Linked DNA regions of Caldimonas thermodepolymerans. The protein of the gene in region 1 interacts with the protein of each later gene in a pairwise test. Links are inferred from orthologs where the notes say so. Each region holds a gene or a part of one and is shown in the gene's direction. Other genes may lie near its edges. The genes, in order: IS481_RS00960 and secA.

What was found.
Region 2: the proteins of IS481_RS00960 (region 1) and secA interact in binary tests that used the Escherichia coli proteins (3 or more experiments, as listed by UniProt). The link is inferred for Caldimonas thermodepolymerans from one-to-one orthologs.

What each region holds. Positions count from the first base shown.
Region 1 is NZ_CP064338.1:186,185-201,077, forward strand. What follows is about bases 9,205-12,089. They hold IS481_RS00960 (carbohydrate porin), read left to right. Parts: upstream 9,205-9,962; coding sequence 9,963-11,216; downstream 11,217-12,089. Other genes in these bases: IS481_RS00955 (ABC transporter ATP-binding protein), read left to right, coding at 9,205-9,804; trxC (thioredoxin TrxC), read right to left, coding at 11,299-11,721; IS481_RS00970 (LysR family transcriptional regulator), read right to left, coding at 11,810-12,089. In the rest of the region: IS481_RS00915 (M48 family metallopeptidase), read right to left, coding at 1-138; IS481_RS00920 (MFS transporter), read right to left, coding at 145-1,662; IS481_RS00925 (DMT family transporter), read right to left, coding at 1,852-2,754; IS481_RS00930 (LacI family DNA-binding transcriptional regulator), read right to left, coding at 2,817-3,851; IS481_RS00935 (GH1 family beta-glucosidase), read left to right, coding at 4,133-5,500; IS481_RS00940 (ABC transporter substrate-binding protein), read left to right, coding at 5,573-6,808; IS481_RS00945 (carbohydrate ABC transporter permease), read left to right, coding at 6,861-7,760; IS481_RS00950 (carbohydrate ABC transporter permease), read left to right, coding at 7,781-8,695; more of IS481_RS00955, read left to right, coding at 8,722-9,204; more of IS481_RS00970, read right to left, coding at 12,090-12,724; IS481_RS00975 (tautomerase family protein), read left to right, coding at 12,818-13,234; IS481_RS00980 (flavin reductase family protein), read right to left, coding at 13,215-13,733; IS481_RS00985 (putative bifunctional diguanylate cyclase/phosphodiesterase), read right to left, coding at 13,799-14,893.
Region 2 is NZ_CP064338.1:761,907-777,177, forward strand. The notes cover bases 6,570-9,832. They hold secA (preprotein translocase subunit SecA), read left to right. Parts: upstream 6,570-6,887; coding sequence 6,888-9,632; downstream 9,633-9,832. Other genes in these bases: IS481_RS03730 (M23 family metallopeptidase), read left to right, coding at 6,570-6,653; argJ (bifunctional glutamate N-acetyltransferase/amino-acid acetyltransferase ArgJ), read left to right, coding at 9,751-9,832. Outside these bases: IS481_RS03685 (DUF1631 family protein), read right to left, coding at 1-256; large conductance mechanosensitive channel protein MscL, read right to left, coding at 416-826; petA (ubiquinol-cytochrome c reductase iron-sulfur subunit), read left to right, coding at 1,061-1,657; IS481_RS03700 (cytochrome b), read left to right, coding at 1,687-3,087; IS481_RS03705 (cytochrome c1), read left to right, coding at 3,109-3,885; IS481_RS03710 (glutathione S-transferase N-terminal domain-containing protein), read left to right, coding at 4,019-4,630; IS481_RS03715 (ClpXP protease specificity-enhancing factor), read left to right, coding at 4,641-5,165; IS481_RS03725 (DciA family protein), read right to left, coding at 5,352-5,657; more of IS481_RS03730, read left to right, coding at 5,673-6,569; more of argJ, read left to right, coding at 9,833-10,980; IS481_RS03745 (phasin family protein), read right to left, coding at 11,003-11,503; IS481_RS03750 (copper-binding protein), read right to left, coding at 11,593-11,877; IS481_RS03755 (DUF411 domain-containing protein), read right to left, coding at 11,906-12,340; argB (acetylglutamate kinase), read left to right, coding at 12,602-13,528; IS481_RS03765 (pyrimidine 5'-nucleotidase), read left to right, coding at 13,595-14,287; nucleoid occlusion factor SlmA, read left to right, coding at 14,287-14,958; ligase-associated DNA damage response endonuclease PdeM, read left to right, coding at 15,039-15,271. UniProt on the Escherichia coli protein: Required for protein export, interacts with the SecYEG preprotein conducting channel.

The sequences.
Region 1 (14,893 bases):
CGCGGTGGCGCCGGCGGCCAGCAGCGCGCCGGTGAACAGGCGGCGGCCGGCGTGTGGCGTCGTCACGTTGCCCGGGCGGTCATCCGGCGCGGCCCGTCCCGCGCACAGGGCACAGTGGTGGAAGGCGTGGCGTCTCATGGAGGTTCAGATCGGGTTGCGGTCCTGATGTTCCAGCATGCGGCGCACCCGAGGCAACAGCAGGTAGGCCGGGAACGACAGCCAGAAGGTCAGGAAGAAGTAGCCGGCATAGCCCATCTCCTGCGCGCCGATGCCGCCGGCCCAGCCGGCCACGGCGCGCGAGAACGCGAAGATGGACGACAGGATGGCGTACTCGGTGGTCGCCTTGGCGCGGTGCGTGATGGCCATCAGGAAGGCCAGGAACGCGCCGGTGCCCAGGCCGCCGGTGAAGCTCTCCAGGGCGCTGGCGGCGTAGACCGCGGCCTGGTGGTGCAGCGCGACGTCGACCGGGTGCACGATGCCGTCGGCGCCGGGCAGCACGCGCGGCACGTACCAGGCCGCAAGCGCGTAGCCGAGGTTGGACAGCGCCTGCCACAGGCCCAGCACCCACAGCCCCTTGAAGATGCCGGCGCGGTCCACGTACCAGCCGCCCACCAGGCCGCCGGCGATCGACAGCGCGAGGCCGACGTTGACGCTGACCAGGCCGATCTTCTCGCTGGAGAAGCCCGAGTCGACCCAGAACGGCTTGACCATGAAGCCCATCGCCGCGTCGCCGAGCTTGAACAGCAGGATGAACAGCAGCACCGACAGCATGCCGCGGCGCGACAGCAGCTCGACCCAGGCGCCGAACACCGGGCCTTCGCGCATCAGCTCGGCACGCGGCCCGCGCGCGGCCTGCACCATCAGCCCGGCGCCGGCGAACATCAGCCCCACCGGCAGCGCGCCGCGGAACCACCAGGTGCCGGCCACCGCGTTCAGCCCGTCCCAGCCGGCCGCGCGCGCGACCGGAGGCAGCACCGGCCACAGCAGCCCGAGCAGCACCAGCGCGAGCGCCCCGACCCACAGCGGCTGGTCGCGCAGCAGCCGGAACTCGCGCGCCGCGCCGCCTGGCGCCACCCTGGCGCGCGGCTGCTCGCGCGGCGCCAGCAGCACCACGCCCCCGTTGAGCAGGAACACCGCGGCCCCCAGCAGGTAGGCCAGCGTCCAGCCGAACCAGCCCGACAGCATCAGCACCGCGCCGGCGGTCAGCATGCCCACGCGGTAGAAGCCGATGCGGAAGCCGTTGGCCATGCCGTACTCGCGCTTGTCGAGCAGCTCGATCGTGTAGCCGTCGGTGGCGATGTCGTTGGTGGCCGACAGCATCGTGAACGCGCCGATCGCCACCCACACCCACGGCCCCAGTCCCGGCGAGCCGGCGAACAGCGCCATCACCGCGGCCATGCCGAAGTTGGCGCCGGCGATCCACCAGCGGTGGTGGCGGGCCCAGTCGATCGCCGGGGCCCACAGGAACTTCACGGTCCAGGCCAGGCCGAGCAGGCTGAGCAGGCCGATGTCGGCCAGGTTCACTCCCTGCTGGCGGAAGTAGACCGGGAAGATGTCGTAGAAGACGCCGAGCGGCAGGCCTTCGGAGAAATAGAGCAGCGCGACCCAGAAGAGCTTGCGTCGGTACGCGGGAAGCGGCGGTGCCGCAGGGCGGGATGTCATGCGCCGCATTCTAGGGACGGCGCCGGTCGCAGCGCCGCCCGCGCGTCAACGCGGCGTCACGGGCATCGCACGGTCTCGCCGCCCCGGAAGCGCGCCGGCAGGCCGGGGTTGCGCTGCGGCGCGCGCAGCCCGATCCCGCCCCGGGCGGTGCGTTCCCCATGGCCAGGGGCGCCGCGCCCCGGGGGCGGGTCAGCCTTGCTTGCGGTTGACCAGCCAGATGCCGGCGGCCACGCAGGCCAGCGCGACCAGCAGCTGCGGGGTGATGGTCTCGCCGAGGATCACCCAGCCCATCATCAGCCCGAGCAGCGGGGTGAGGAAGGTGAACGAGGCCAGGCGCGTGGCCGGGTAGTGGCGGATCAGCCAGAACCACACCAGGTAGCTGATGAACGCGACGATCACCGACTGGAAGAACATCGAGCCCCACAGCCCCGCGGTCCACTGCGCTGGCCAGCTCTCGCCCCACAGCAGCGAGACCGGGCCGAGCACCAGGGCCGAGATGGCCAGCTGGTAGAACAGCGTCTTCTCCGGCGCGGCGGTGCTCAGGCGCGTGGCGCGGATGGCCAGCGTGGTGGCGCCCCACAGCACCGCGGCCGAGACCGCGAGCGCGTCGCCGATCCAGCGCCGCGGGTCGCTGCCGTTGGCCGACAGCCCCTCGCTGAACGCGATCGCCACGCCGACGAAGCCGAGCACCAGCCCGCCCACCTGCAGCGCGGCGAGCCGCTCGCTGCGCGCGATGAACGGCATGCCGGCGGCGACGACGAAGGGCGAGAGGTACAGCAGCACCACCAGGCGCGAGGCGGCGGTGTAGCCCAGCCCCACGTAGATGCAGATGAACTCGAGCGCGAACAGCACGCCGGCGATGACGCCGCCGGGCAGCGTGCCGTCGCGCTGGAACATCGGGATGCCGCGCGCGGCGGCCCAGGCCCACACCAGCAGTGCGGCGACGGCGGAGCGCAGCGCCGCCTGCATCACGGGCGGCATCAGCGGCAGGGTGGCCTTGGCGACGATCTGCTGCAGGCCCCAGAGCAGGCAGCAGCCGACGAGCAGCGCAACGGCGAGGGAATCGAGATGCGGGCGGCGGTGGTCGGTCATCCGATGAATTTTGCCTGCGCGCCGCGGCGCGTGCAGCGGGGCCGACCCTCGGTGCCGGGACGTCAGCGCAGCCGCCGCGTGGTCTCGCGCACCACCAGCGACAGCTCGGGCAGCTCGTCCAGCGTCGCCGGCTCGCCCTCGACCATCCTCAGCAGCGCCTGCGCGGCGAGCCGGCCGACGTCGAACATCGGCTGGCGCACCGTGGTCAGCGGCGGCGTGGTGTAGAGCGAGCTGGGCAGGTCGTCGAAGCCGATCAGCGAGATGTCGTCGGGCACGCGGATGCCGCGGCGGTACAGCGCCAGGTGCGCGCCATAGGCGGTCTGGTCGTTGGCCGCGAAGATGGCGGTGAACGGCACCCCCGCGTCGAGCAGGCGGTTCGCCGCCATCACGCCGCCGGGTTCCTTGAAGTTGCCCTGCACCACCAGGCGCTCGTCGTACGGCACGCCCGCTTCGGCCAGCGCGCGCCGGTAGCCGGCCAGGCGGTCGACCGCGTCGGCGTGCGCGAGGTCGCCGGTGATGTGGGCGATGTCGCGGTGGCCGAGGTCGAGCAGGTGGCGCGTGGCCATGTAGCCGCCCAGCTCGTTGTCCAGCCGGAACGCCAGCGCGCGGGGGCTGCGCAGCTCGTGCCCGGTGGCCACCACCGGCACGTGCAGCGCGAAGCGTTGCAGTTCGTCGTTGGACAGCTTGCCGAACAGCACGATCAGGCCGTCGACCTGGCGCGCCAGCAGGCGGCGCAGGCGGTCGGCTTCCTCCTGGGGATTCCAGTGCCCGCTGGCGATCAGCGGTTCATAGCCGGTGCCGGCCAGCGCCGCCTCGATGCCCAGCAGCGTCTCGGCGAAGAAGGGACTGTCCACGCTCTGCGTCAGCACGCCGAAGGTCAGCGAGCGGCCGCGCTTGAGGCTTTGCGCCAGCGCGTTGGGCTTGAAGTTGAGCGCGGCGATCGCGGCCTCGACCGCGGCCCGCTTGGCTTCCGAGACGCGCGCGCCGCCGTTGAGGATGCGCGAGACCGTGGCGGCCGAGACGCCGGCGGCCCGCGCCACTTCGAGCAGGGTGGCCGAGCCCCCGGCGTCGCGGGCGGGTTTGCTTTTCGTTTTCACACTCTCTCCAAGGCCGGACGATGGGGTGGAACGGCATTGTAACCAGCGCCTGCTGCGCTCCATTCAGAGGGAAACGGAGGGGAAACAACCTAGGGTCAACCATGAGTTGACAGCCTTTCCGCACCCCGCTCAAATCACGCCCGTTGTGAAAACGATTTCAAACGGCGCCGGGCGCCCTCCCGACGGCCGGCGGGGCGTGCCGGCGGGAGCCCGGCACCGCCTTCTTCCGCGGCCGGCGCGCCGCGGTGGCTGAACTGCACACGAGGAGACGCACAGTGTCGATGCAACGTTCGGATGGCTCATCCGGGCTGGTCCACCTGCGGCCGGACTCGCCGGTCCGGCGCAAGGGATTCCTGATGGGGGTGGCCACCGCCGCGTTCCAGATCGAGGGCGCGAGCGACGCGGACGGCCGCCTGCCGTCGATCTGGGACACGTTCTGCCGCACGCCGGGCAAGGTGCTCAACGGCGACACCGGCGACGTGGCCTGCCGCCATTACGAGAAGTGGGCCGAGGACGTGGACCTGATCGCGGACCTGGGCGTCGACGCCTATCGCCTGTCGATCGCCTGGCCGCGCGTCATGCAGCGCGACGGCAGCCGCAACGAGAAGGGGCTGGACTTCTACAAGCGCCTGCTCGACCGCCTGCGCGAGCGCGGCGTGCAGACCTACGTGACGCTGTACCACTGGGACCTGCCGCAGCACCTGGAGGACCGCGGCGGCTGGCTCAACCGCGAGACCAGCTACCGCTTCGCCGACTATGCCGACCTGGTCAGCCGCGAGCTGGCCGGCCGCGTCACCGCCTGGGCCACGCTGAACGAGCCGTGGTGCTCGGCCTACCTGGGCTACGGCAACGGGCACCATGCCCCGGGCCGCACCGACCGGCGCTACGCGACCCAGGCGCTGCACCACCTGCTGCTCGGGCACGGCCTGGCGCTGCCGGCGCTGCAGGCCAACGACCCGCAGGCGCCGCGCGGCATCGTCGCGAACGTGGGGGCCGCCGCGCCGGCCCGCCCGACGCCGGAGGACCATGACGCGGCGCACCTGTACGAGGTCCAGCACAACGCCTGGATCCTCGATGCGCTGTTGCGGCAGCGCTACCCCGACGACCTGTTCCGCCTGTGGCCGCGCACCGAGCCGCTGGTGCTGCCCGGGGACATGGAGGTCATTGGCCGGCCGATCGACTACCTGGGCATCAACTACTACTACCGCAGCCACGTGCGGAGCGACGGCGCCAACGGTTTCGTCGAGGTGCGCGTCGACGGGCTGGAGCGCACCCAGATGGACTGGGAGGTGCACCCGGACAGCCTGCGCCGACTGCTGACCGGCTTCCGCCAAGCCTACCCCAACCTGCCGCCGATCTACATCACCGAGAACGGCTGTGCCTGCGACGACCGCGTCGAGGACGGCCGGGTGCACGATCCCGAACGCCTGAGCTACATCGACCGCCACCTGGCCGCGGTGGACGAGGCGATCCGCGAAGGCGTGGACGTGCGCGGCTACTTCATCTGGTCGTTGCTGGACAACTTCGAGTGGGCCTTCGGCTATTCGCGCCGCTTCGGGATCGTCCACGTCGACTACCAGACCCAGGCCCGCACGCTGAAGGACAGCGCGCTGGCGATCCGCGATTTCCTGGCCTCGCGCCAGCCCTGAGCCGCATGGTCGTACCCGCCTTTCGCAACTGAAGACCGAGCACGTAAGCTCGCCACGCCCGAGGAGACAGACATGAGGTTTTCGATCCGACAAGTCGCCGCCGCCGCGGCCCTGGTCACGGCCGCCGTCACCGTCCAGGCGCAAGGCCTGAAGGCCGAAGTCATCCACTGGTGGACCTCCGGCGGGGAGTCCGCCGCGATGCGCGAGTTCGCCGAGGCCTTCAAGGCCGCCGGCGGCACCTGGATCGACAACGCGATCGCCGGCAGCGAGGCCGCACGCGCCACGGTGGTCAACCGCATCGTCGGCGGCAACCCCTCGACCGCGGCGCAGTTCAACATCTCCAAGCAGTTCCACGACCTGATCGAGGAAGGGCTGCTGAGCGACCTGGACGAGGTGGCCCGCAAGGAAGGCTGGGACCGCATGCTGCCCGCGCCCATCATCAGCAGCGTCAAGGTCAAGGGCCACTACTACGCGGTGCCGGTCAACATCCACATGATCGGCTGGTTCTGGTACTCCAAGGAGGCGTTCCAGAAGGCCGGCATCCAGCGCGAGCCGCAGGACATCGACGAGTTCTTCGCCGCGCTCGACAAGCTCAAGGCCGCCGGCTACGTGCCGCTCGCGCTGGGCGGCCAGCCCTGGCAGGAGAAGATCACCTTCGACACGCTGCTGGCCAACGTCGGCGGCAAGGACCTGTTCCTCAAGGTCTACCGCGACGCCGACGCCAAGGCGGTGAACTCGCCCGAGTTCAAGCGGGTGCTTTCGCTGTTCAAGCGCATGCGCGACTACGTCGATGCCGGCTCGGCCGGACGCAACTGGAACGACGCGACCGCGATGGTGATCTCCGGCAAGGCGGGCGTGCAGATCATGGGCGACTGGGCCAAGGGCGAGTTCGCCGGCGCCCGGCTGACGCCGGGCAAGGAGTACGGCTGCTTCCCGGGCCTGGGCGAGAAGTCGCCCTACATCATCACCGGCGACGTGTTCGTGTTTCCCAAGAGCAAGGACCCGAACGTCGTGAAGGCGCAGCAGACCCTGGCGACGCTGATGACCTCGCCGGCCACCCAGGTGGCGTTCAACAACAAGAAGGGGTCGATCCCGATTCGCACCGACGTCGATTCGAGCACGATGGACGTCTGCGCGCAGGCCGGCATCCGCATCATGAAGGATCCGTCGCGCCACCTGCCCAATGCCGAGATGCTCGTGACGCCCGACGTCAACGGTGCGCTGCAGGACGTCATCACCAAGTACTGGAACACCAACCAGTCGGTGGATGACGCCGCCAGGGCTTTCGCAGCGGCGCTGCAGGGCTGAGCGGGCACCGGGCGGCCGGTGCGCCGGCCGCCGTCCCGACGATGGAGACGCCATGAGAGCCAGGCTTCCCACCTTGCTGCGCCGATGGACGGTCTACACCGCGCTGCTGCCGCTGGCGGCCACCGTGCTGCTGGCCTACATCGGCACGGTGGGCTGGTCGGTGTGGATCTCGCTGACCAGCTCGCGCACGCTGCCCACCGGCGCCTTCGTCGGCCTGGCGCAGTACGTCCGGCTGTTCGACACCGAGCGCTGGATCATCTCGCTGCACAACGTCGCCATCTTCGGGGTGCTGTTCATCCTCGCCTGCCTTGTCCTCGGCTTCCTGCTGGCGGTGTTCATCGACCAGCAGGTCATGGGCGAGGGCGTGCTGCGCACCGTGTTCCTGTATCCGTACGCGATGTCCTTCGTCGCCACCGGCCTGGCTTGGCAGTGGATCATGAACCCGGAGCTCGGGCTGCAGGCGACGCTGCGCGGCTTCGGCTGGGAGGCCTTCACCTTCGACTGGATCGTCAGCCAGGACAAGGTCATCTACGCGGTCGTGATCGCCGCGGTCTGGCAGGCCTCGGGCCTGGTGATGGCGCTGCTGCTGGCCGGGCTGCGCGGCATCGACGAGAGCCTGTGGAAGGCTGCGCGCATCGACGGCATCCCGCGCTGGCGCTACTACGTCAGCATCGTGCTGCCGATGCTGTGGCCGGCGTTCGCCACCGCCATCGTGCTGCTCGCGGTGGCGGTCGTGAAGGTCTACGACGTGGTCGTCGCGATGACCCAGGGCGGACCGGGCACCGCCAGCGAAGTGCCCGCCAAGTTCATCATGGACAACCTGTTCACCCGGGCCAACATCGGGCTGGCCTCGGCCGCCTCCACCGTCATGCTGCTGACCGTGCTGGCGCTGGCGGCCCCCTACCTGTATGCGCGCAGCCGCGCCGCGGCGCGGCGGGAGGCGGCCCGATGAGCGCCGCGCCTCCCACGGTCATGCGCCCCGCCACCGAGGCCCCTGCGTCCCGCACCGCGGTGCGGCCGGCGGTGCGCCGGCGCACGCGCTGGACCGCCGGGCGTGTCGGGCTGTACGTCTTCCTGCTGTCGGCGGCGGCGTTCTTCCTGCTGCCGCTGTACGTGATGCTGGTCACCTCGTTCAAGCCGATGGACGAGATCAGGCTCGGCAACATCTTCGCGTTGCCGACGCAGCCGACGGTCGAGCCGTGGATCACCGCGTGGTCGGCGGCCTGCACCGGGCTGCAGTGCGAAGGCATCCGCACCGGGTTCTGGAACTCGGTGGCGATCGTCGTGCCGAGCACGGTGCTGTCGATCCTGGCCGGTGCCGTCAACGGCTATGCGCTGTCGTTCTGGCGCCCGCGCGGCGGCGCGTGGCTGTTCGGCGTGCTGATGCTGGGCGCCTTCGTGCCCTACCAGGTGCTGATGTACCCGCTGGTGCGCGCCTTCGCCGGGCTGTCGCTGTACGGCACGCTGCCGGGCATCGTGCTCATCCACGTGATCTTCGGCATGCCGGTGATGACGCTGCTGTTCCGCAACTACTACGCCAGCCTGCCGATGGAGCTGTTCCACGCGGCGCGCGTGGACGGCGGCGGCTTCTGGCGCATCTTCTTCCAGCTGATGCTGCCGATGTCGGTGCCGATCGTCGTCGTGGCCGTGATCATGCAGGTCACCGGCATCTGGAACGACTTCATCCTCGGGCTGGTGTTCGCCGGCCGCGAGAACCTGCCGATGACGGTGCAGCTGAACAACATCATCAACACCACCACCGGCGAGCGCCTCTACAACGTGAACATGGCCGCCACCATCCTCACGTCGCTGGTGCCGCTGGCGGTGTACCTCTTCTCCGGGCGCTGGTTCGTGCGCGGCATCGCGGCCGGGGCGGTCAAGGGTTGAATCCAGCAGTCGGGAACGAAACGTACATGGCCAGCGTCTGCATCGAAGATCTCCAGGTCCGCATGGGCCCCGTGTCCATCCTCGAGAACCTGAACCTCAAGGTCGAGGAAGGCGAGTTCCTGGTGCTGCTCGGGCCCTCGGGCTGCGGCAAGTCCACCCTGCTGCACTCGATCGCGGGGCTGCTGGACGTGCACGCCGGGCGCATCGAGATCGCCGGCGAGGACGTCACCTGGGCCGATCCCAAGGACCGCTCGATCGGCATGGTGTTCCAGTCGTACGCGCTCTATCCGACCATGAGCGTGGAACGCAACATGTCGTTCGGGCTGCGCATCGCGGGCGTGCCCAAGGACGAGATCGCGCGGCGCGTGAAGCGCGCGGCCGAGATGCTGCACCTGGGCGACCTGCTGCACCGCAAGCCTTCGCAGCTGTCGGGCGGCCAGCGCCAGCGCGTGGCGATCGGCCGGGCACTGGTGCGCGAGGCCGCGGTGTTCCTGTTCGACGAGCCGCTGTCCAACCTCGATGCCAAGCTGCGCGCCGAGCTGCGCCGCGAGCTCAAGCAGCTGCACAAGGAGCTGCGCTCGACCATGATCTACGTCACCCACGACCAGGTCGAGGCGATGACGCTGGCCAGCCGCATCGCGGTGATGAAGGATGGCCGCATCCAGCAGATCGGCTCGCCGGCCGACGTCTACCACCAGCCGGCCAACATGTTCGTGGCCGGCTTCCTCGGTGCGCCGGGCATGAACTTCGTCGAAGGGCGGCTGGGCTTCGAAGGCGGGCGCGCCCGCTTCACGTCCGCCTGCGTGGAGGTGGACCTGGGCAGCTACCCGTTCCAGGCCGCGCCCCCTCACGGCGCGCAGGTCGTGCTCGGCATCCGGCCGGAGCACGTGATGCTGAAACCGGTCAACGGTGCGCAGACCGGCACCGCGCGGGTCGCGCTGGTCGAGCCGATGGGCGCGCACCTGGTGACCTGGCTCGATGCCCGTGGCCAGTCGATCGCGGTGCAGTCGGCGGCCGACCTGGACGTGCGGCCCGACCAGGTGGTCGGCTTCGAGATCGACGTGAGCAAGGTGTCCGTGTTCGACGCCGCGACGCAGCGGCGCCTGTAAGACGCAAGGAGGGAGTGCCGTCGGCACGGCAGTGACCGCAAGGGCGGCATCGATCGCCCGGCACGAGGCTGTGCCCGATGTGTAAACGTTTTCATCCGGACCGCCGGATTCGTGGGTGCCGCCTGCCCGGCGGCGCAGTTCTGTAGGAGGAGACCAAAGTGAGACTGTCTGACCTGATGCAGGCGCGCATGCGCGCCCCGAAGCGACGCCTGGTCGCAGGCGCTGCGCTGGCCCTGGCCGCTGCCGGAGCCGCCGCGCAGAACAACGTGTCGATCGAGTTCTCGGGCTATGCCCGCGCCGCCACCGGCGTCAACGCGCGCGGCGGCACCATGGTGTGCTTCCAGCTGCCCGGGGCCGACACCAAGTACCGTCTCGGCAACGAGTGCGACTACGTGATCGAGCCCAGCTTCGCCGCCAAGGTGGCGGAGATCGAGGGCGGCGGGCGCTGGTACGTGCACTTCATGCCCTCGGTCTACCGCGCCTGGGGCGACGAGGAAGCGGGCACCAGCGAGCTGACCGCGCGCTTCGGCCAGGCCTACGCCTACGGCCTGGGCATCCCGCAGCTGTCCAACGGCAAGGTCTGGGCCGGCCGGCGCTTCTACGACCGCGTGCAGCTGGGCATCAACGACCAGTTCCTCGAGAACCACGACGGCGACGGCGCCGGCATCGAGGACATGGAGCTGGGCATCGGCAAGTTCAGCTACGCCTTCCTGATGAACCCGCGCGCGCCGTCGGCGGTGGAGAACCGCTACGAGCACGCGTTCCGCTACACCGGCATCCCGACGCTGGCCAACAGCGAGCTGGCGGTGTACTTTGGCTACGCCAACACCACGTCCAGCAAGGACCAGTCGACCAACCCGCCCACGCCCAAGGCCGAGAAGAACGCCCACACCCGCCTGGGCCTGTACCACGTGACGCAGGGCACGCTGGGCGGCAGCACCTTCGTCGGCGCGAAGATCGAGCGGGCGGACGACTTCCGCCAGTGGCGCGCCGTGCTGCAGCAGACCGGCATGCTCGAGGGCATCCGCACTGGGTGGGACCTGATCGCCGAGTACCGCCTCAAGCGCGTCAACGGCGAGGACGAGAAGTGGTATTCGCTGGGCGGGCGCACCGACACCCACATCAGCGGGCCGTTCCGCGCACTGGTCGAGCTGGGCCATGACGTGATCAAGCCCGAAGGCGGCCCGACCCGCAACCTGACCAAGCTGACGCTGGCCGGGGCGATCTCGGCGGGCAACCTGCCCAGCTCGCGCCCGACGATCCGCCTGTTCTACACCTACGCGCGCTGGAACGACGCGGCGCAGGACGCGATCAACGCCGACACCGGCCTGGGCAGCTCGCGCCTGAGCCAGGTCTATGGCGACCGCAAGAGCGGCTCGTCGATCGGCGTGCAGTTCGAATCCTGGTGGTGAGGCCCCCCGGGGGGGTAGCGGTCAACACGACGGCAACCCGCGCGCGGGCTCCGGCAGGGCGCCGGCAGGGGAGGAGGAGGTGTCAGCGCCCTGGCTGGAGCCAGCGTACGAGGTCGCGGGCCGACATCGCACCGGTGCGGCGGTCGGTTTCCCGGCCGCCGCGCAACAGCAGCACGGTGGGGATGCTGCGGATGCGATGGCGGACCGCGGTCCGCGGGTTGTCGTCGCTGTTGAGCCTGGCGAACAGGGCCTGGCCCTTCAGCTCGCGCGCGGCCTGCTCGAACTGGGGCGCCATCATGCGGCAGGGCCCGCACCAGGGGGCCCACACGTCGACCACCACCGGCAGCTCGGTGGCGCCCACCACCGCGTCGAAGCTGGCGTCGTCGAGGTCGACCGGGTGGTCGGGCAGCAGCGCCTGCTTGCAGCGCCCGCAGACCGGGTCGTCCGCCAGGCGCGCATCGGGCACGCGGTTGACGGTGTGGCAACGGGCGCAGGCAATCAGCATCGGCGGTCCTTCCTGGCAGCACGGCCCCGCACAGCGTGGCCTGGTGCACATGTGCGTGCGCCGGTGGCGGGTTTCAAGGGCCGCGCGTTCAGTGCGCGTCGTCCTGCGCGGACAGCTGCTGCGCCACCGCCTCGCCCACGTGCTGCATGAAGTCGCGGATGCGTGCGGTGCGCCGCAGGTCGGGATGCGTCAGCAGCCACATCGGCGTGGCCAGGCCGGCGAGGTCGTTCGAGACCGCCACCAGCTCGGGTTCCTGCGCGCCGACGAAGGTCGGCAGCGCGCCCACGCCCAGCCCGGTGCGCAGCATCGCAGCCATCGAGTGGAACAGGTCCACGCGCAGGCGCACCCGTTCGGGCGGCACGTGGCCGCGCATCCAGCGCTGGTAGAAGGTGCCCGAGGCGTCGCGCTCGTAGCCGATCCACGGCAGCCCGTCGACCAGGTCCGCCAGCGGCAGCGGCTGCCGGGGCAGGCCGGGGGCACCCCGGCGCGCGTAGACGCGGAAGCGCACCGTGCCGAGCTGGCGTCCGACCAGGTGCTGCGGCACCTGCGTGCTGATGCGCAGCGCCACGTCGGCATCGCGCCGCGACAGGTCCACCAGCGCCATCGCCTCGGCCACCTCGACCTCGATGCCCGGGTGCGCCCGCGCGAAGGCCGCCAGCGGCTCCGGCAGCAGGTAGAGCATCGCGATGTACGAGGTGTTGAGCCGCACCGTGCCGGTCAGCTGCAGGTCGCGCCCGGCGATGCGCCGGGTCATCTCGTCGATCTGCGGCTGCATGCGCCGCGCCTGCGCGGCCAGCAGTTCGCCGGCCTCGGTGGGGGCGTAGCCCTGCCGGTGGCGGTCGAACAGCCGCGCCCCGAGCCGTCGCTCCAGGGCGTCGAGGCGGCGCAGCACGGTCGAGTGCTGCACGCCGAGCCGGCGCGCCGCCCCCGTCAGCGAGCCGGCCTCGGCGATCGCCAGTGCGTAGCGCAGGTCGTCCCAGTTCAGTGCGGAGGCGGGCGGCATTGTGCGTTCCTGCAGACCCGGTATGCCGATGTTCGCCTTGTTCGTGCATCCGCGCAAACCTACAGTGGGATCACCACGACACGGGAGCCTGCAATGCCCTTCGCCCACCTGCGCTACAGCGCCGACCCCGAACGGTCGGTCGCGCCCCACGAACTGGCCGACTGCGTCACCACGCTGACGGCTGCCCTGCTCGGCAAGCAGCCCGAGGTCACCGCGGTGCATCTGGAGCCGGTGCCGCCGGCACAGTGGTTCATCGGACGGCGCGCGCTGGACGCCCAGGCGCGGGCGAGCTACCAGCTGCGCATCTCGGTCACCGAAGGCACCAACACCAAGGACGAGAAGGCGCGCTACGTCGCGGCGGTACACGAGGCGATGCAGGGGCTGCTCGGCCCGCTGCATCCGGCGAGCTACGTGCTGGTCGACGAGGTGCGGGGCGACGCCTACGGCTACGGCGGGCTCACCCAGGAGCGCCGCTACGTCGAGGCGCAGCTCACAGCGGCAGCTCGGTGAAGTAGCGCCCGCCGTGGAACAGCAGCGGCGCCGCGTCCGGGCGGTGCGAGCAGCGCTCGACCTCGCCGACGAAGATGACGTGGTCGCCCTCCTCGTACTGGCTGCGGTTGAAGCACTCGAACACCGCGGCCGCGCCGTCGATGACCGGCACGCCGCAGGCGTTCTCCCGGTAGGCGACGCCGGCGAAGCGGTCGACGTGCTTGCTCGCGAAGCGCTCCGCGAGCGGCATCTGCTCGGCGGCCAGCACGTGGATCGCGTAGTGCGAGCCGCGCGCGAAGGCAGGCATGGAGCCGGCGCGGCGCGCCAGGCTCCACAGCACCAGCGGCGGCTCCAGCGACACCGAGTTGAAGGAATTGGCGGTCAGGCCGACGAGCCGGCCGTCGACGTCGCGCCCGGTCACGATGGTGACGCCGGTGGCGAACATGCCCAGGGCACGGCGGAACTCGAGGGAGGAAAAACTGGGGGCACTGGCCCGGCGCGGCGGATTCACGATCCGCATTATTCCGCGGACGCGATCGGCGTGCCGGCAGCCGGGTCTATGCGCGTGGCCGCCGGCGTGACGGATCAGGCAGGCCGGCCCAGCAGCGCGCCGAAGCGCCCGGCCGGCAGCGGCACGCCAAACAGGAAGCCCTGCGCCTCGTCGCAGCCGCGCTGCTTGAGGAAGTCCACCTGCTCGGGCGTCTCCACCCCTTCGGCGACCACGCGCAGCTGCAGGCTGCGCGCCAGCCCGATGATGGCGCTGACGATGATCGCGTCGTCGTCGTCGGTGCACAGGTCGTGCACGAAGGAGCGGTCGATCTTGAGCATGTCGACCGGGAAGCGCTTCAGGTAGGCCAGGCTCGAGTAGCCGGTGCCGAAGTCGTCGACCGAGATCCGGATGCCCAGCGCGTGCAGCTGGCCGAGGATGGACAGCGTCTCGCCGGTGTTGTGCATCAGCGTGGTCTCGGTGATCTCCAGCTCGAGCAGGTGCGGGGCCACGCCGGTCTCGTCCAGCACCGCGTGGACCATGGACAGCAGCTCCTGGTGGCGGAACTGGCGCGCCGAGAGGTTGACCGACACCGGCCGCACGTCCAGCCCCTGCGCCTGCCAGCGCTGCAGCTGCCGGCAGGCCTCGCGCAGCACCCAGGCGCCGATCGGCGCGATCAGCCCGCTTTCCTCGGCCAGCGGCACGAACTCGGTCGGGCTGACCTCGCCGCGCTGCGGGTGCTGCCAGCGCAGCAGCGCCTCGCAGGCGCACAGCGCGCCGGTGGCCAGCTCGTAGCGCGGCTGGTAGTGCAGCACGAGCTCGCCGCGCTCGATCGCGCGGTGCAGGTCGTTCTCCAGGCGCAGGCGCTGCGACGAGGAGGCGTCGGTGCGACCGCTGAAGAACTGGTAGCCGCGCCGGCCCTCGGCGCGCGCCTGGTACATCGCTGCGGCGGCCTGGGCGAGCAGCAGCTCGGGGGTGTCGCCGTGGTCGGGGTAGAGGCTGATGCCCAGCGTCGGTGTCACGCGCAGCTCCTGCGCGTCGACCTCGTAGGGGCGCGCCACCTCGTCGGCCACCCGCGCGGCCACCGGCGCGACGTCCTCGGCGCCGGCGATGTCCGGCAGCACCAGGACGAACTCGTCGCCGCCCAGGCGGGCCACCGTGTCGCGTGCCGGCACGCACTGGCGGATGCGCCG
Region 2 (15,271 bases), 570 kb from region 1 along the record:
TGCCGGTGCGCGGATGCAGCTCCTGCGCCACCTTCTCGTTCAGCACCGTGGCGAACGTCGTGTTGAACACCGGCAGCTTGCGGTGCAGGTCGAACTGCGCCGACATGTAGGACTGGCGCTGCGCATTGCTGGTGGCCGACAACGCCAGCATGCCCAGGGCATCGACCAGTCTGCTCGAGGCGGTCGACACCGTGGACAGGATCTTCTGCACCGCCGACTGCATGGCGGTGTGGAGTCGCGGGTCGGGAAGGCTCATCTCACCTGGCGTCGCAAGGACGGACAGTATGGCCCGAAAAGTGCTGTGGGCCGACGCGGGCGGACGTGGCGAAGTGCGCAGTTCGCCAACCTTTTCCCGGTCCAAGGCGACGTGGCGGGCAGTCCTCCGCACGGGAGGTGCCCGCATGGTTACGTGTTGTTACTTGCGCAGCGAATCCCGGATCTCGCGCAGCAGCACGACCTCTTCGGGCGGGGCGGCCGGCGCCGGGGGCGGGGCGGAGCGCTTGAGGCGGTTGATCTGGCGCACCATCACGAAAATGATGAAGGCCAGGATCAGGAAATTGAGCGCGACGGTGATGAAGCTGCCGTAGGCGAACACCGCCCCGGCCTGCTTGGCTTCGGCCAGGGTTTCGGCGGTCTGGCCGGCCAGCGGGATGAAGTAATTCGAGAAATCCAGCCCACCAAACAGCTTGCTGACCACCGGCATGATGATGTCGTTGACCAGCGCATCGACGATCTTGCCGAAGGCGCCGCCGATGATCACGCCGACGGCGAGATCGATCACGTTGCCTTTGACGGCGAATTCCTTGAATTCGGACATGAAACTCATGAGGGGCTCCTGGTTAGCGTAGGGTGCGTTGCCGCGGCGGCTGCGCGCGGCCCGGCGAGAGTATTGCCGAGCCCTTGCCCTTGCTCAAGCGCTGCGCGGGCCGGGAATGCGCCGCAGGGCGCCGGTTCGCGCCTGTCGAGCGCAGATCGCACCACGTGGCACTGGTTTCGCGTTGCGCCCGTGGGCTAGAATTAAGGGTTGCCCTAATCGTAGAAGAGCTTTCCGAGGATCCCCATGAGTGACCAGCAAGTGGACAAAGGCCGCCGCACGTGGGTAGCCATTGCCTGTGGCGCGGGTGCCGTCGGCGGCGTGGCCACCGCAGTTCCCTTTGTCAGCAGCTTCCAGCCTTCGGAGAAGGCCCGGGCCGCCGGTGCGGCGGTGGAAGTCGACATCAGCTCGCTGCAGCCGGGCGAGAAGATGACGGTGGAATGGCGCGGCAAACCCGTGTGGATCATCCGCCGCACGCCCGAGCAGCTGGAGGCCCTCAAGAAGCTCGACGACCAGCTGGCCGATCCCAATTCCGATCGCAAGCAGTACCCGACGCCCGAGTACGCGAAGAACCAGTACCGCTCGATCAAGCCCGAGATCTTCGTCGGCGTGGGCATCTGCTCCCACCTCGGTTGCTCTCCCGTCGACAAGTTCACCCCCGGCGCGCAGCCCTCGCTGCCTGACGACTGGCCGGGCGGCTTCCTCTGCCCCTGCCACGGCTCGACCTTCGACCTGGCCGGCCGTGTCTTCAAGAACAAGCCTGCGCCGGACAACCTGGAAGTGCCGCCGCACATGTATCTCTCCGACACCGTGCTGCTGATCGGCGAGGACAAGAAGGCCTGAAGGGCCGCAGAGTATTGAGGTGACACTCCATGGCTGAATTCAAAGAAGTCCCCGCCGACGCGCCCGCCGCGCAAAAGCTGCTCAACTGGATCGACAACCGCTTCCCGCTGAGCAAGCTCTACAACGAGCACATGGGCCAGTACTACGCGCCCAAGAACTTCAACTTCTGGTACATCTTCGGCTCGCTGGCCCTGGTCGTGCTGGTCATCCAGATCGTGACCGGCATCTTCCTCGTGATGCACTACAAGCCGGACGCCAACCTCGCGTTCGCGTCGGTCGAGTACATCATGCGTGACGTGCCCTGGGGCTGGCTGATCCGCTACATGCACTCCACCGGGGCGTCGGCGTTCTTCGTCGTCGTCTACCTGCACATGTTCCGCGGCCTGCTCTACGGCTCGTACCGCAAGCCGCGCGAGCTGGTGTGGATCTTCGGCTGCCTGATCTTCCTGTGCCTGATGGCCGAGGCCTTCTTCGGCTACCTGCTGCCGTGGGGCCAGATGTCCTACTGGGGCGCCCAGGTGATCGTGAACCTGTTCGCCGCCGTGCCGTTCATCGGTCCGGACCTGGCGCTGCTGATCCGCGGTGACTACGTCGTCTCCGACGCCACGCTGAACCGCTTCTTCAGCTTCCACGTGATCGCGATCCCGCTGGTGCTGCTGGGCCTGGTGGTGGCGCACATCATCGCGCTGCACGAAGTCGGCTCGAACAACCCGGACGGCGTCGAGATCAAGGAGCACAAGGATGCCAGCGGCCGCCCGCTGGACGGCATCCCGTTCCACCCGTACTACACGGTGCACGACATCTTCGGCCTGTCGATCTTCCTGATCGTCTTCTCGGCCATCGTGTTCTTCGCTCCCGAGTTCGGCGGCTACTTCCTGGAGTACAACAACTTCATCCCGGCCGACCCGCTGAAGACCCCGCCGCACATCGCGCCGGTGTGGTACTTCACGCCGTTCTACTCGATGCTGCGTGCCACGACCGACCAGATGGTCAACGTGCTGCTGGTCGTGCTGGCGCTGGCGGCCATCCTGGCCGTGCTCAAGGGTGGCTTCGGTGCCAAGGGCAAGCTGGGCATCGTGGTCGGTGCCGTGATCGCCGCCTTCCTGCTGAAGGTGTTCGACGCCAAGTTCTGGGGCGTGGTCGTGATGGGCGGTGCGGTCATCATCCTGTTCTTCCTGCCCTGGCTGGACCGCAGCCCGGTCAAGTCGATCCGCTACCGTCCCGGCTGGCACACCTGGCTGTACGCCGTGTTCGTGATCTTCTTCTTCGTGCTGGGCTATCTCGGCATCCAGCCGCCGTCGCCGGTCGGTGAAAAGATTTCCCAGATCGGTACGCTGTTCTACTTCGGTTTCTTCCTGCTGATGCCGTGGTGGAGCCGCCTGGGCACCTTCAAGCCGGTGCCGCAGCGTGTGGTCTTTGCAGCCCACTGAGCCCCGCCGGAGTCAACCACGATGAAAAAACTGATTCTTACCCTGGTGGCCACCTTCGGCCTGGTGTTGGGTGCTGCCCCCGCGCACGCGGCCGAGGGCGGCATTGCCTGGGACAAGTTCCCGGCCGATCGCGTGACGGACATCGCGGCGCTGCAGAACGGCGCCAAGCTGTTCGTCAACTACTGCCTGAATTGCCACTCGGCGGCCTTCATGCGCTTCAACCGCATGCGCGACATCGGCCTGACCGAGCAGCAGATCAAGGACAACCTGATGTTCACCACCGACAAGGTCGGCGAGACCATGAAGGTGGCGATGGACCCGAAGCAGGCCAAGGAATGGTTCGGCGCCACCCCGCCGGACCTGACCGTGATCGCGCGCTCGCGCGCCTCGCACAGCGGCACGGGCGCGGACTACCTCTACACCTACCTGCGCACCTACTACCGCGACGACACCAAGGCCACCGGCTGGAACAACCTGGCGTTCCCGAGCGTGGGCATGCCGCACGTGATGTGGGAGCTGCAGGGCCAGCGCGTGGCGAAGTTCGAGGAAGTCACCGATCCGCATGATCCGAGCAAGGTGACCCATGTGTTCGCCGGCTTCGAGCAGGTCACCCCGGGCAAGCTGACGCCCCAGGAATACGACAGCGCCGTGGCCGACCTGGTGGCGTTCCTGCAGTGGATGGGCGAGCCCGTGCAGAAGGAGCGGGTCCGCCTTGGCGTGTGGGTGCTCATCTTCCTGTCCCTGTTCACCGTCATCGCCTGGCGCCTGAACGCTGCGTACTGGAAAGACGTGAAGTGATCCGGCGCAGCGCTGCCGGCGTGACGCCCCAGGCGCTGCATCGATCGGAGTGGGTGGCCCGAGGGGTGCCCACTCCGTTTGTATTTGTCAGGGCGCGCTGCCCTCAACCTCGACAATCAAGGAGCACGCCATCATGATGGTGCTTTACTCCGGAACCACCTGTCCGTATTCCCACCGTTGTCGCTTCGTCCTGTTCGAGAAGGGCATGGACTTCGAGATCCGCGACGTGGATCTGTTCGCCAAGCCCGAAGACATCGCGTTGATGAATCCGTACAACGAGGTCCCGATCCTCGTCGAGCGCGACCTCATCCTGTACGAGTCGAACATCATCAACGAGTACATCGACGAGCGCTTCCCGCATCCGCAGCTGATGCCGGGGGATCCGGTGGCCCGGGCCCGCGTGCGCCTGTTCCTGCTGAACTTCGAGAAGGAACTGTTCACCCACGTCAACGTGCTCGAGTCGCGCGGCGTCAAGCCGAGCGACAAGCAGCTCGAGAAGGCGCGCTCCCAGATCCGCGACCGCCTGACCCAGCTGGCGCCGATCTTCCTGAAGAACAAGTACATGCTGGGCGAGGATTTCTCGATGCTGGACGTGGCGATTGCCCCGCTGCTGTGGCGCCTGGACTACTATGGCATCGAGTTGTCCAAGAACGCCGCCCCGCTGCTGAAGTACGCCGAGCGCATCTTCTCGCGGCCGGCCTACATCGAGGCGCTGACGCCTTCCGAGAAGGTGATGCGCAAGTGATCCGCCAACCATGACGAAGCTCCAATCGACCGGCAGCGCAGGCAGTTCGACCCGGCCCTACCTGATCCGGGCGCTGCATGACTGGTGCACCGACAACGGCTACACGCCGTACCTGGCCGTGTACGTCGACCGCTCGGTGCAGGTGCCGATGGAGTACGTCAAGAACAACGAGATCGTCCTCAACGTCAGCTTCGAGGCCACCAGCGGGCTGCAGCTGGGCAACGAGTTCATCGAGTTCCGCGCCCGCTTCGGAGGCGTGCCGCGCGACATCGTCGTGCCGGTCGACCACGTGATCGCGATCTACGCCCGCGAGAACGGCCAGGGCATGGCCTTCCCGGTGCCGGCCGCCGCCGAGCCGGCCGACGAGGCCGAGTCGCCCGCCCCGGCCGAGGCGGGCGGCCCCGGCCTGAAGCTCGCCCCGACCGCGGGCGACGGCCCGTCGCCGGCATCGCCCGCCGAGGAGGGCGACACGCCGCCGCCCGAGCCGCCCACCCCGACCCCCGGGGCGCGGCCCTCGCTGAAGCGGGTCAAGTAGAATCGCGGCGTTCCTTTCTTCGGTGTCCGCGCCGACAAGCCTGCCGGCTTAGCTCAGTTGGTAGAGCAACCGCCTTGTAAGCGGTAGGTCATCCGTTCGAGTCGGATAGCCGGCACCACCGACCATCCCCTATCCCTTGGGCGTGAAACCTTACCGGTTCGCCCGCCGGCGTGACCCCTTTGCGGTTCAGCCGGATTGAACCTTCACCCTGATCGCGCTAACCTGCCAGCCTCGCTGGCGCAAGGCTTCCTCGAGGCGTGGTTGCAGCTGCCGCAGTTTGGCGGCCGCGGCCCCGTTCGGAGCCAGCAGGGACCATCCCTGCTCGTCCACAGGCCCGGGTTTGACATGGGCAGCCAGCGCGGGAGGGAGCAAGGGTCGAACCACTTCGAATCGGGCGCTGGACTCGCGCATGAGCTGCTGCAGCCGTGCCAGTCCGGCATGGCGGTCCAGGGCTTCCTGGATCGGCAAGGTGTGCGGTGCGCGCTGGTTCATGCAAGGAGTGTAGCGATGCAGATCATGATCACCCACGGGCGCCTGGCGAAAACCCATGTGCTGCAGCTCGGACGCTGGCAGCTGCTGGGCCTGGCGCTGGGCCTGCTCGCCGGCATGCTGGTGCTGTCCGGGGTGGTCTACCACCTGATCTTCGTGAAGGCCGCGCGCGAGGGCTGGCCGGTGGTCAGCCAGGTGGTCAAGCTGGTCGTCAAGGACGAGTTCGCGCAGCGTGACCGCTACATGCGCGAGAACCTCGAGGCGATGGCCCGCCGCGTCGGCGAGATGCAGGCCCGGCTGGTGCAGCTCGAGGCCATGGGCGAGCGGGTCTCGGGGCTGGCCGGGCTCAAGCCCGAGGAGATCAAGCTCAGCGAGAAGCAGCCCGGCGGCCAGGGGGGGCCGTTCGTGCCGATGCTCCCGCCCGAGCAGCCGACCGTGCAGGACATCCTCCAGGCCATCGACTGGCTGGACGAGCTGACCGCGCACCGGGCCGACGTGTTCACGCTGATCGAGTCGCGCCTGTTCGAGGAGCAGATGCAGGCGCTGATGGTGCCCAGCACGAAGCCGGTCGACGGGCCGACCAGCTCGGCCTTCGGCTTCCGTTCCGACCCGTTCACCGGCCGCAGCGCGCTGCACACCGGCCTGGATTTCCCCGCGGCGCCCGGCACGCCGATCAAGGCCGCGGCCGGCGGCGTGGTGATCGCCGCCGAACACCACCCGGCCTACGGCCAGATGATCGACGTGGACCACGGCAACGGGCTGGTGACCCGCTACGCCCATGCCTCGAAGCTGCTCGTGCAGCGCGGCGACATCGTCAAGCGCGGCCAGGTCATCGCCCAGGTGGGTTCCACCGGCCGGTCCACCGGCCCGCACCTGCACTTCGAGGTGCTGATGAACGGCGTGCACCAGAACCCGGCCAAGTTCCTGGCTGGCGACGGGCGCACCCCGCAGCGCCGCGTGGCCGGGGCGGCCCGCACGGCCGGCACCCACGCCCATTGACCGTGCCGGCGACGCGGGCCGGCACCACGCTGGCGCGCCGGCCCCGGTGCTAAACTCCAAAGCTTTTGGGGCAGCCTGCCTGCCCGGCCTCCAGGCCCGGCGCCAGACGACCGAGCGGCCGGGTGTCCCCGACGAGCAGCACACTCCACGTCCTGGCCTGCCGTGCCGGGCGGGCCCAGACGCCTGCCGCGGCCGGATGCGGGCTGGCCGACCCTTCACCTAGAACCGAACTCCATGTTGCCCAAGCTTCTTACCCAGATTTTCGGCAGTCGCAACGACCGTCTGCTCAAGCAATACCGGCGGGTGGTGGAGAAGATCAATCTGCTGGAGCCGCAACTGGAGGCGCTGAGCGACGAGCAGCTGCGCGCCAGGACCGAGGAATTCAAGGCACGGCTCGGCAAGGGCGAGACGCTGGACGACCTGCTGCCCGAGGCGTTCGCGACCGTGCGCGAGGCCAGCAAGCGCACGCTCAAGATGCGCCACTTCGACGTCCAGATGCTGGGCGGCATGGCGCTGCACTACGGCAAGATCGCCGAGATGCGCACCGGCGAGGGCAAGACGCTGACCGCCACGCTGCCGGTGTACCTGAACGCGCTGGCCGGCAAGGGCGTGCACGTGGTCACGGTCAACGACTACCTGGCCCGCCGCGACGCCGAATGGATGAGCCGGCTGTACAACTTCCTCGGCCTGACGGTGGGCGTGAACCTGCCGCAGATGTCTCGCGAGGAGAAGCAGGCGGCCTACGCGGCGGACGTCACCTACGGCACCAACAACGAGTTCGGCTTCGACTACCTGCGCGACAACATGGTCTACGAGGCCGGCGACCGGGTGCAGCGCGGCCTGAACTACGCGATCGTCGACGAGGTGGACTCGATCCTGATCGACGAGGCGCGCACGCCGCTGATCATCAGCGGCCAGGCCGAAGACCACACCGAGCTGTACGTGCGCATCAACAAGGTCGTGCCGCTGCTGAAGAAGCAGATCGGCGAGGCCGACCCGCGCACCGGCGAAGGCATCATCGAGCCGGGCGACTTCACGGTCGACGAGAAGACCCGCCAGGTCTACCTGACCGAGCAGGGCCACGAGAACGCCGAGCGCATCCTCGCCGAGGCCGGCCTGCTGGCCGAAGGCGCCAGCCTCTACGACCCGTCGCACATCGCGCTGCTGCACCACCTGTATGCGGCGCTGCGTGCGCATCACCTGTACCACCGTGACCAGCACTACGTGGTGCAGAACGGCGAGGTGGTCATCGTCGACGAGTTCACCGGCCGCCTGATGCAGGGCCGCCGCTGGTCCGAGGGGTTGCACCAGGCCGTCGAGGCCAAGGAAGGGGTGCAGATCCAGGCCGAGAACCAGACGCTGGCCTCGATCACCTTCCAGAACTACTTCCGCATGTACGCCAAGCTGGCCGGCATGACCGGCACGGCCGACACGGAAGCCTACGAGTTCCAGGAAATCTACGGGCTGGAGACGGTCGTTATCCCGCCCAACAAGCCCACGCGCCGCAAGGACGAGCTGGACCTGGTCTACAAGACCGCCAAGGAGAAGTACGACGCGGTCATCAAGGACATCCGCGACTGCTACGAGCGCGGCCAGCCGGTGCTGGTGGGCACCACCTCGATCGAGAACTCCGAGCTGATCTCGCAGCTGCTGACCCAGGCCGGGCTGCCGCACCAGGTGCTCAACGCCAAGCAGCACGCCAAGGAAGCCGAGATCATCGCCCAGGCGGGCCGCCCGAAGATGATCACGATCGCGACCAACATGGCCGGTCGCGGGACCGACATCGTGCTGGGTGGCAACGTCGAGAAGCAGATCCAGCTGATCGAGGAGGACCCGTCGCTGTCCGACGAGGAAAAGCGCGCCCGCGCGCAGCAGCTGCGAGACGAATGGCAGAGCCTGCACGAGCAGGTGGTGGCGCTGGGCGGGCTGCGCATCATCGCGACCGAACGCCACGAGTCGCGCCGCATCGACAACCAGCTGCGCGGCCGCTCGGGCCGCCAGGGCGACCCCGGCTCGTCGCGCTTCTACCTGTCGCTGGAAGACCCGCTGATGCGCATCTTCGCCGGCGACCGCGTGCGCGCGATCATGGACCGCCTGAAGATGCCCGAGGGCGAGGCCATCGAGGCCGGCATCGTCACGCGCTCGATCGAGAGCGCGCAGCGCAAGGTCGAGGCACGCAACTTCGACGTGCGCAAGCAGCTGCTGGAGTACGACGACGTCGCCAACGACCAGCGCAAGGTGATCTACCAGCAGCGCAACGACATCCTCGACGCGCAGGACCTGACCGTACAGATCGCCAGCCTGCGCGAAGGGGCGCTGACCGACGTGGTGCGCACCTACGTGCCGGCCGACAGCGTGGAAGAGCAGTGGGACCTGCCCGGCCTGGAGAAGGTGCTGCGCGAGGAGTGGCAGCTCGACGTGCCGCTGCAGGCCGAGGTCGAGAAGAGCGAGGCGATCACCGACGAGGACATCGTCGCCAAGGTGGTCGAGGCCGGCCACCGGCTGTACCAGAGCAAGGTCGACCTGGTCGGCAAGGAGCGCTTCATGCAGTTCGAGCGCATGGTGCTGCTGCAGTCGCTCGACACGCACTGGCGCGAGCACCTGGCCGCGCTCGACTACCTGCGCCAGGGCATCCACCTGCGCGGTTACGCGCAGAAGAACCCGAAGCAGGAGTACAAGCGCGAGGCCTTCGAGCTGTTCGCCCAGCTGCTGGACGTCGTGAAGATGGAGGTCACGCGCATCCTGCTGACCGTGCGCATCCAGTCCGAGCAGCAGGTCGAGGAAGCCGCCGAGGCGATCGAAGGCCGGGCCGAGCAGATCTCCAACGTCACCTACACGCACCCGAACGAGGACGGCAGCGTGGCCAGCGAGGTCGACCAGGCCACGGCGCGCCAGGCGGTGCCCAAGGTCGGGCGCAACGAACCCTGCCCGTGCGGCAGCGGCAAGAAGTACAAGCACTGCCACGGCAAGCTGGTCTGAGCCGCGTGCGGCGCGACGATCCGGGGCTCCTGCGGGAGCCCCGTTTCGTTCCGGTCCGGCCCGCCGGCTGCCTACAATGCCGGATTCCGTCCATCACCCGCGTTTTTCCGAGGCCGTCATGCCCGTCAATCTCCAGGCTCCCGACCCGTCCGCACTGCATCCCGTTCCCGGCGTCCGGCTGGGCATCGCCATGGCCGGCATGCGCAAGGCCAACCGGCGCGACCTGACGGTGATCGCCCTCGACGAGGGCAGCGCGGTCGCCGGCGTGTTCACGCAGAACCGCTTCTGTGCCGCCCCGGTGCAGGTGGCGCGCGAGCACCTGGCCCTGGGCGCCGGCACGCGTGCGCTGGTCGTCAACACCGGCAACGCCAACGCCGGCACCGGCGAGGACGGCCTGGCGCGTGCCCGCGCCACCTGCGCGGCGCTGGCGCAGCTGATGCAGCTGCGGCCCGAGCAGGTGCTGCCGTTCTCCACCGGCGTGATCATGGAGCCGCTGCCGGTCGAGCGCATCGAGGCCGGGCTGCCGGCGGCGCTGGCCGACCTGAAGGCCGACAACTGGGCGGTGGCGGCCGAGGCCATCATGACCACCGACACGGTGCCCAAGGCAGCCTCGCGCCAGATGCAGGTCGACGGCCACACCGTCACCGTGACCGGCATCAGCAAGGGCGCCGGCATGATCCGGCCCAACATGGCGACCATGCTCAGCTTCGTCGCCACCGACGCCAACATCGAGCCGGCCGCGCTGCAGGCGCTGGTGCGCGAGGCGGCCGACCTGTCGTTCAACCGCATCACGGTGGACGGCGACACCTCGACCAACGACAGCTTCGTGCTGATCGCCTCGCGCCGTGCCGGCCATGCGCCGATCACCGCGCTGGACACGCCGGCCGGCCGCGCGCTGCGCGACGCGGTGGTGGCGGTGGCCGAGCAGCTGGCGCAGGCCATCGTGCGCGACGGCGAGGGCGCCACGAAGTTCATCACGGTGCAGGTCGAAGGCGGGCGCAGCGTCCAGGAGTGCCAGCAGGTGGCCTACGCGATCGCCCATTCGCCGCTGGTCAAGACCGCCTTCTACGCGAGCGACCCCAACCTGGGCCGCATCCTGGCCGCGGTGGGCTATGCCGGCATCGCCGACCTCGACCAGGGCCGCATCGAGCTGTACCTGGACGACGTGCACGTCGCGACCCGCGGCGGCCGCCATCCCGACTACCGGGACGAGGACGGCCAGCGGGTCATGAAGCAGAGCGAGATCACGGTGCGCGTGGGGCTGGGGCGTGGCGAGGCGCAGGCCGTGGTCTGGACCTGCGACCTGTCCCACGACTACGTCAGCATCAACGCCGACTACCGCAGCTGAGGCCGCGCCGCGGCGGCGGGGTTCACTCGCCGCCGGTCTTGCGCGTGCGGCGGCGCCTGGCCGCGGCAGGTGCGGCCGGGGCCTGCTGTTCCAGCGTGTCCTGCAGCCGCTGCACGGTCTGCGTCAGCGCCTCGATGCGCGCGCCGAGCGCGTCCAGTTCCTCGCGGCTGGGCAGGCCCAGCTTGTGCAGGGCCTTGGCGACGCGCTGCTCGAACAGCGATTCGAGCTGGTTCCACGGCGGGGCGGCCTTGCCGGGCCAGTCGCCGGCCATCTCGCTCATGCGACGGGTCACCCCGGCGAGCTTGTCCTCGGCCGCCGCCTGGGTCTTGCGCTGCAGCGTCACGCCTTCCTTGACCAGCGTCTCGAAGACCTTGCTGCCTTCTTCCTGCGCCTTGGAGAACGCGCCCAGCCCGGCCAGCCAGATCTGCTGGGCCGAGTCGCGGATCGTCCCGGTGAACTCCGCGCCGGGGGCGTCGGCGGCGCTGCTGCGCCGGCCGGCGGTCCTCTGCTGTTTCGTGACCATGCTGCGGCTCCTTGTCCTGTCGGGGAGCCTTCACTATAGGCGCCGCGCGCCGCGGCGGCGAGCCCCGGGGCGGACCCGGGCGCAGCGCATCACTTGCGCACTTCGATCGCGGTGATGGTGTAGGTGCCGCCGACCTTTTCGGCGTGGAAGCGCACCTTGTCGCCGACCTGCACCTTGTCGAGCAGCTCGGGCGGCTGGGCGCGGAACACCATCTGCATCGGCGGCACGTCCAGGTTCCGGATCTCGCCGTGCTTGATCGTGATCTTGCCGGCCGCGCGGTCGATCTTGCGCACTTCGCCGTCGGTGTCCTGCGCCAGCGCGGGGCTGGCCAGCAGGCCGGCCAGCAGGGTCAACAGGACGGGGAGCTTGTTCATGTCGGACATTCCTTTCACGCGTGGGGCGTCAGCGGTAGCGTTGGTACACGCGGGCCTGGCCGTCGCGCAGGACCAGCAGCACGTCGTACGGATCACGGCGGTCGCCCATCTCCATGCCGGGCGAGCCGACCGGCATGCCGGGCACCGCCAGGCCCAGGGCCGCGGGCTTTTCCTGCAGCAGCCGGTGGATCTCGCGCGCCGGCACATGGCCTTCGATCACGTAGCCCTGCACGACCGCCGTGTGGCAGGATCCCCAGGCCGAGGGCATGCCGAGTCTCTCACGGTGCTCGGCCGGGCCCTGCACCTCGTGGACCCGCACCCGGAAGCCGTGCTGCTCCAGGTGCGCCACCCACTGCCCGCAACAGCCGCAGGTGGGCGATTTCCAGACCTCGACCAGCGGGGCCGCGGCGGCGCGGGCCGGGCCGGCGCCGCCCAGCAGGCTGCCGCCCAGCGTGGCGGCCATCAGTTCGAGACAACGTCGACGGGACGGCATCGGTGCTCCTTGGTCACCCGGGTCAGACCGGCGGCGGCGCCGGGAGTTCAGACTCAAGGGCGCGGGCCGGGCATCCGTCACGCGGCGGCGCGACGGCGTGGCAGCGCACTATAGCGTTGCCGCGACGCCACCAGGTCCGGGTCCGGTCAAACGGAGGGCCCGGGCAGCGGCCGGGGGGCAGGCATAGAATCCCGCCTTGTCTTTCGTCAGTACCGCCCGGAGTCACGTTCCATGCCCAGCGAGCCCCCCTCTGCACCGGCCCAGCAAGCGGCCGACCTGTCCCACATCGCGCCGCGCGAGAAGGCCGAGATCCTGTCCCAGGCCCTGCCGTACATCCGCAAGTTCCACGGCAAGACCATCGTCATCAAGTACGGCGGCAACGCGATGACCGACCCGTCGCTGCAGCAGGACTTTGCCGAGGACGTGGTGCTGCTGAAGCTGGTCGGCATGAACCCGGTGGTGGTGCACGGCGGCGGTCCGCAGATCGACGAGGCACTGGCCAAGGTCGGCAAGAAGGGCACCTTCATCCAGGGCATGCGCGTGACCGACGAGGAGACGATGGAAGTCGTCGAATGGGTGCTGGCCGGCCAGGTCCAGCAGGACATCGTCGGCCTGATCAACGCCGCCGGCGGCAAGGCCGTGGGCCTGACCGGCCGTGACGGCGGCATGATCCGCGCGCGCAAGCTCAAGATGGTCGACAAGGACGACCCGTCCAAGGAGCACGACGTCGGCCAGGTCGGGCAGATCGTCTCGATCGACCCCTCGGTGGTCAAGGCGCTGCAGGACGACCAGTTCATCCCGGTGATCTCGCCGCTCGGCTTCGGCGAGAACAACGAGAACTACAACATCAACGCCGACGTGGTCGCCGGCAAGCTGGCCGAGGTGCTCAAGGCCGAGAAGCTGGTGCTGCTGACCAACACCCCCGGCGTGCTGGACAAGAATGGCCAGCTGCTGACCGACCTGTCGGCGCGCGAGATCGACGAGCTGTTCGCCGACGGCACGATCTCCGGCGGCATGCTGCCCAAGATCAGCTCGGCGCTGGACGCGGCCAAGAGCGGCGTGAACTCGGTGCACATCATCGACGGCCGGGTGCCGCACTCGATGCTGCTGGAGATCCTGACCGACCAGGCCTACGGCACGATGATCCGCTCGCACTGACGCGATGACCGTCGTTGCGTTGACGTTCCGGGCCGCCGCGTGCGGCCCTTTTGCCGTCCTGCCGTCATGACCCGCGCCGCGCGCCGTCCGGTCTGGCTGTTCGACCTGGACAACACCCTGCACGACGCCTCGCGGGCGGCCTTCGGCATGCTCGACGTCTCGATGAACGCCTACATCGAGCGTGAGCTGCAGCTGCCCGCGCCACAGGCCGACGCGCTGCGGCGCGACTACTGGCGCCGCTACGGCGCCACGATGCTCGGGCTGGTGCGGCACCATGGCGTCGATGCACGCCACTTCCTGCATCACACCCACCTGTTGCCCGGTCTGGAGGACCACGTCGAAGGCCACGCCCATGACAAGGCGGCGCTGCGGCGGCTGCCCGGTCGCAAGTACGTGCTGACCAATGCGCCGGCCCGCTATGCGCGGCGCGTGCTGGGGGCGCTGGGGCTGGCGCGCTGCTTCGACGGCGTCATCAGCATCGAGCAGATGCGCATGTTCGGGCAGTTCCGTCCCAAGCCCGACCGGCGCATGTTCCAGGCGCTGGTGGCGCGCCTGCGCGTGCCGGCGACGCGCTGCGTGCTGGTCGAGGACACGCTGGCCCACCAGAAGGCCGCCCGCCAGCTGGGCATGCGCACGGTCTGGATGCAGCGCTACGTGCGGCGCAGTTCACACGGTCCCGAAGTAGGTGTTTACCTGCACCGGAAACCGACGTACGTCCATGCGAGAATCCGTTCGCTACAGAAGTTACGTCGGTTGTGATGTCCGAGACTCCCGCCCCCTACGACGCCACCGGTGCCGCCGAGCCGGCGCCGGCTGCGGCAGACGCCGCACCCGCCGGCGCGGCGACGCGCAAGCGACCCAAGCCCGGCGAACGCCGTATCCAGATCCTGCAGACGCTGGCCGCCATGCTCGAGCAGCCGGGTGCCGACCGCATCACCACGGCGGCGCTGGCGGCGCGCCTGGACGTCAGCGAAGCGGCGCTGTACCGCCATTTCGCCAGCAAGGCGCAGATGTTCGAGGGCCTGATCGAGTTCATCGAGCAGAGCGTCTTCACGCTGGTCAACCAGATCGTCGAGCGGGAGCCGCAAGGCGCCGCCCAGGCGCAGAAGATCGTGGCCGTGGTGCTGCAGTTCGGCGAGAAGAACCCGGGCATGACCCGCGTGATGGCCGGCGACGCGCTGGTGTTCGAGAACGAGCGCCTGCTGGTGCGCATGAACCACTTCTTCGACCGCGTGGAATCGCAGCTGCGCCAGAGCCTGCGCAGCGCCGCCGACGAGGGCGGCTCGATCACGCCGACGGTCGATGCCACCGCGATGGCCTCGGTGCTGACCAGCTTCATCATCGGGCGCCTGCAGCGCTATGCGCGCTCCAACTTCAAGCGGCTGCCGACCGAGCACCTGGATGTCGGCCTGCGCCTGCTGCTAGGCTAGGCCCCTGGCCCGGGCCGACGCGCCCGGGACTGCGGCGCCGGCCCGCTGGGCGGCCGGCCGCGACCTGCACCCATCCCGCCATGCTCGAGACCGATTGCGCCGGGCACCGCCTGGTCCTGTTACCCGACAAGGCGGCCTGCCTGCCCGAGGCGCAGACCCTGCTGGTGGCCGACGCCCACATCGGCAAGGCCGTGTCGTTCCGCCGCTGGGGCGTGCCGGTGCCGCAGGGCACGACCAGCGACACCCTTGCGCGGCTGACCCGGGCGGTCGAGGCCACGGGCGCGCGGCGCGTCGTCTTCCTGGGCGACTTCCT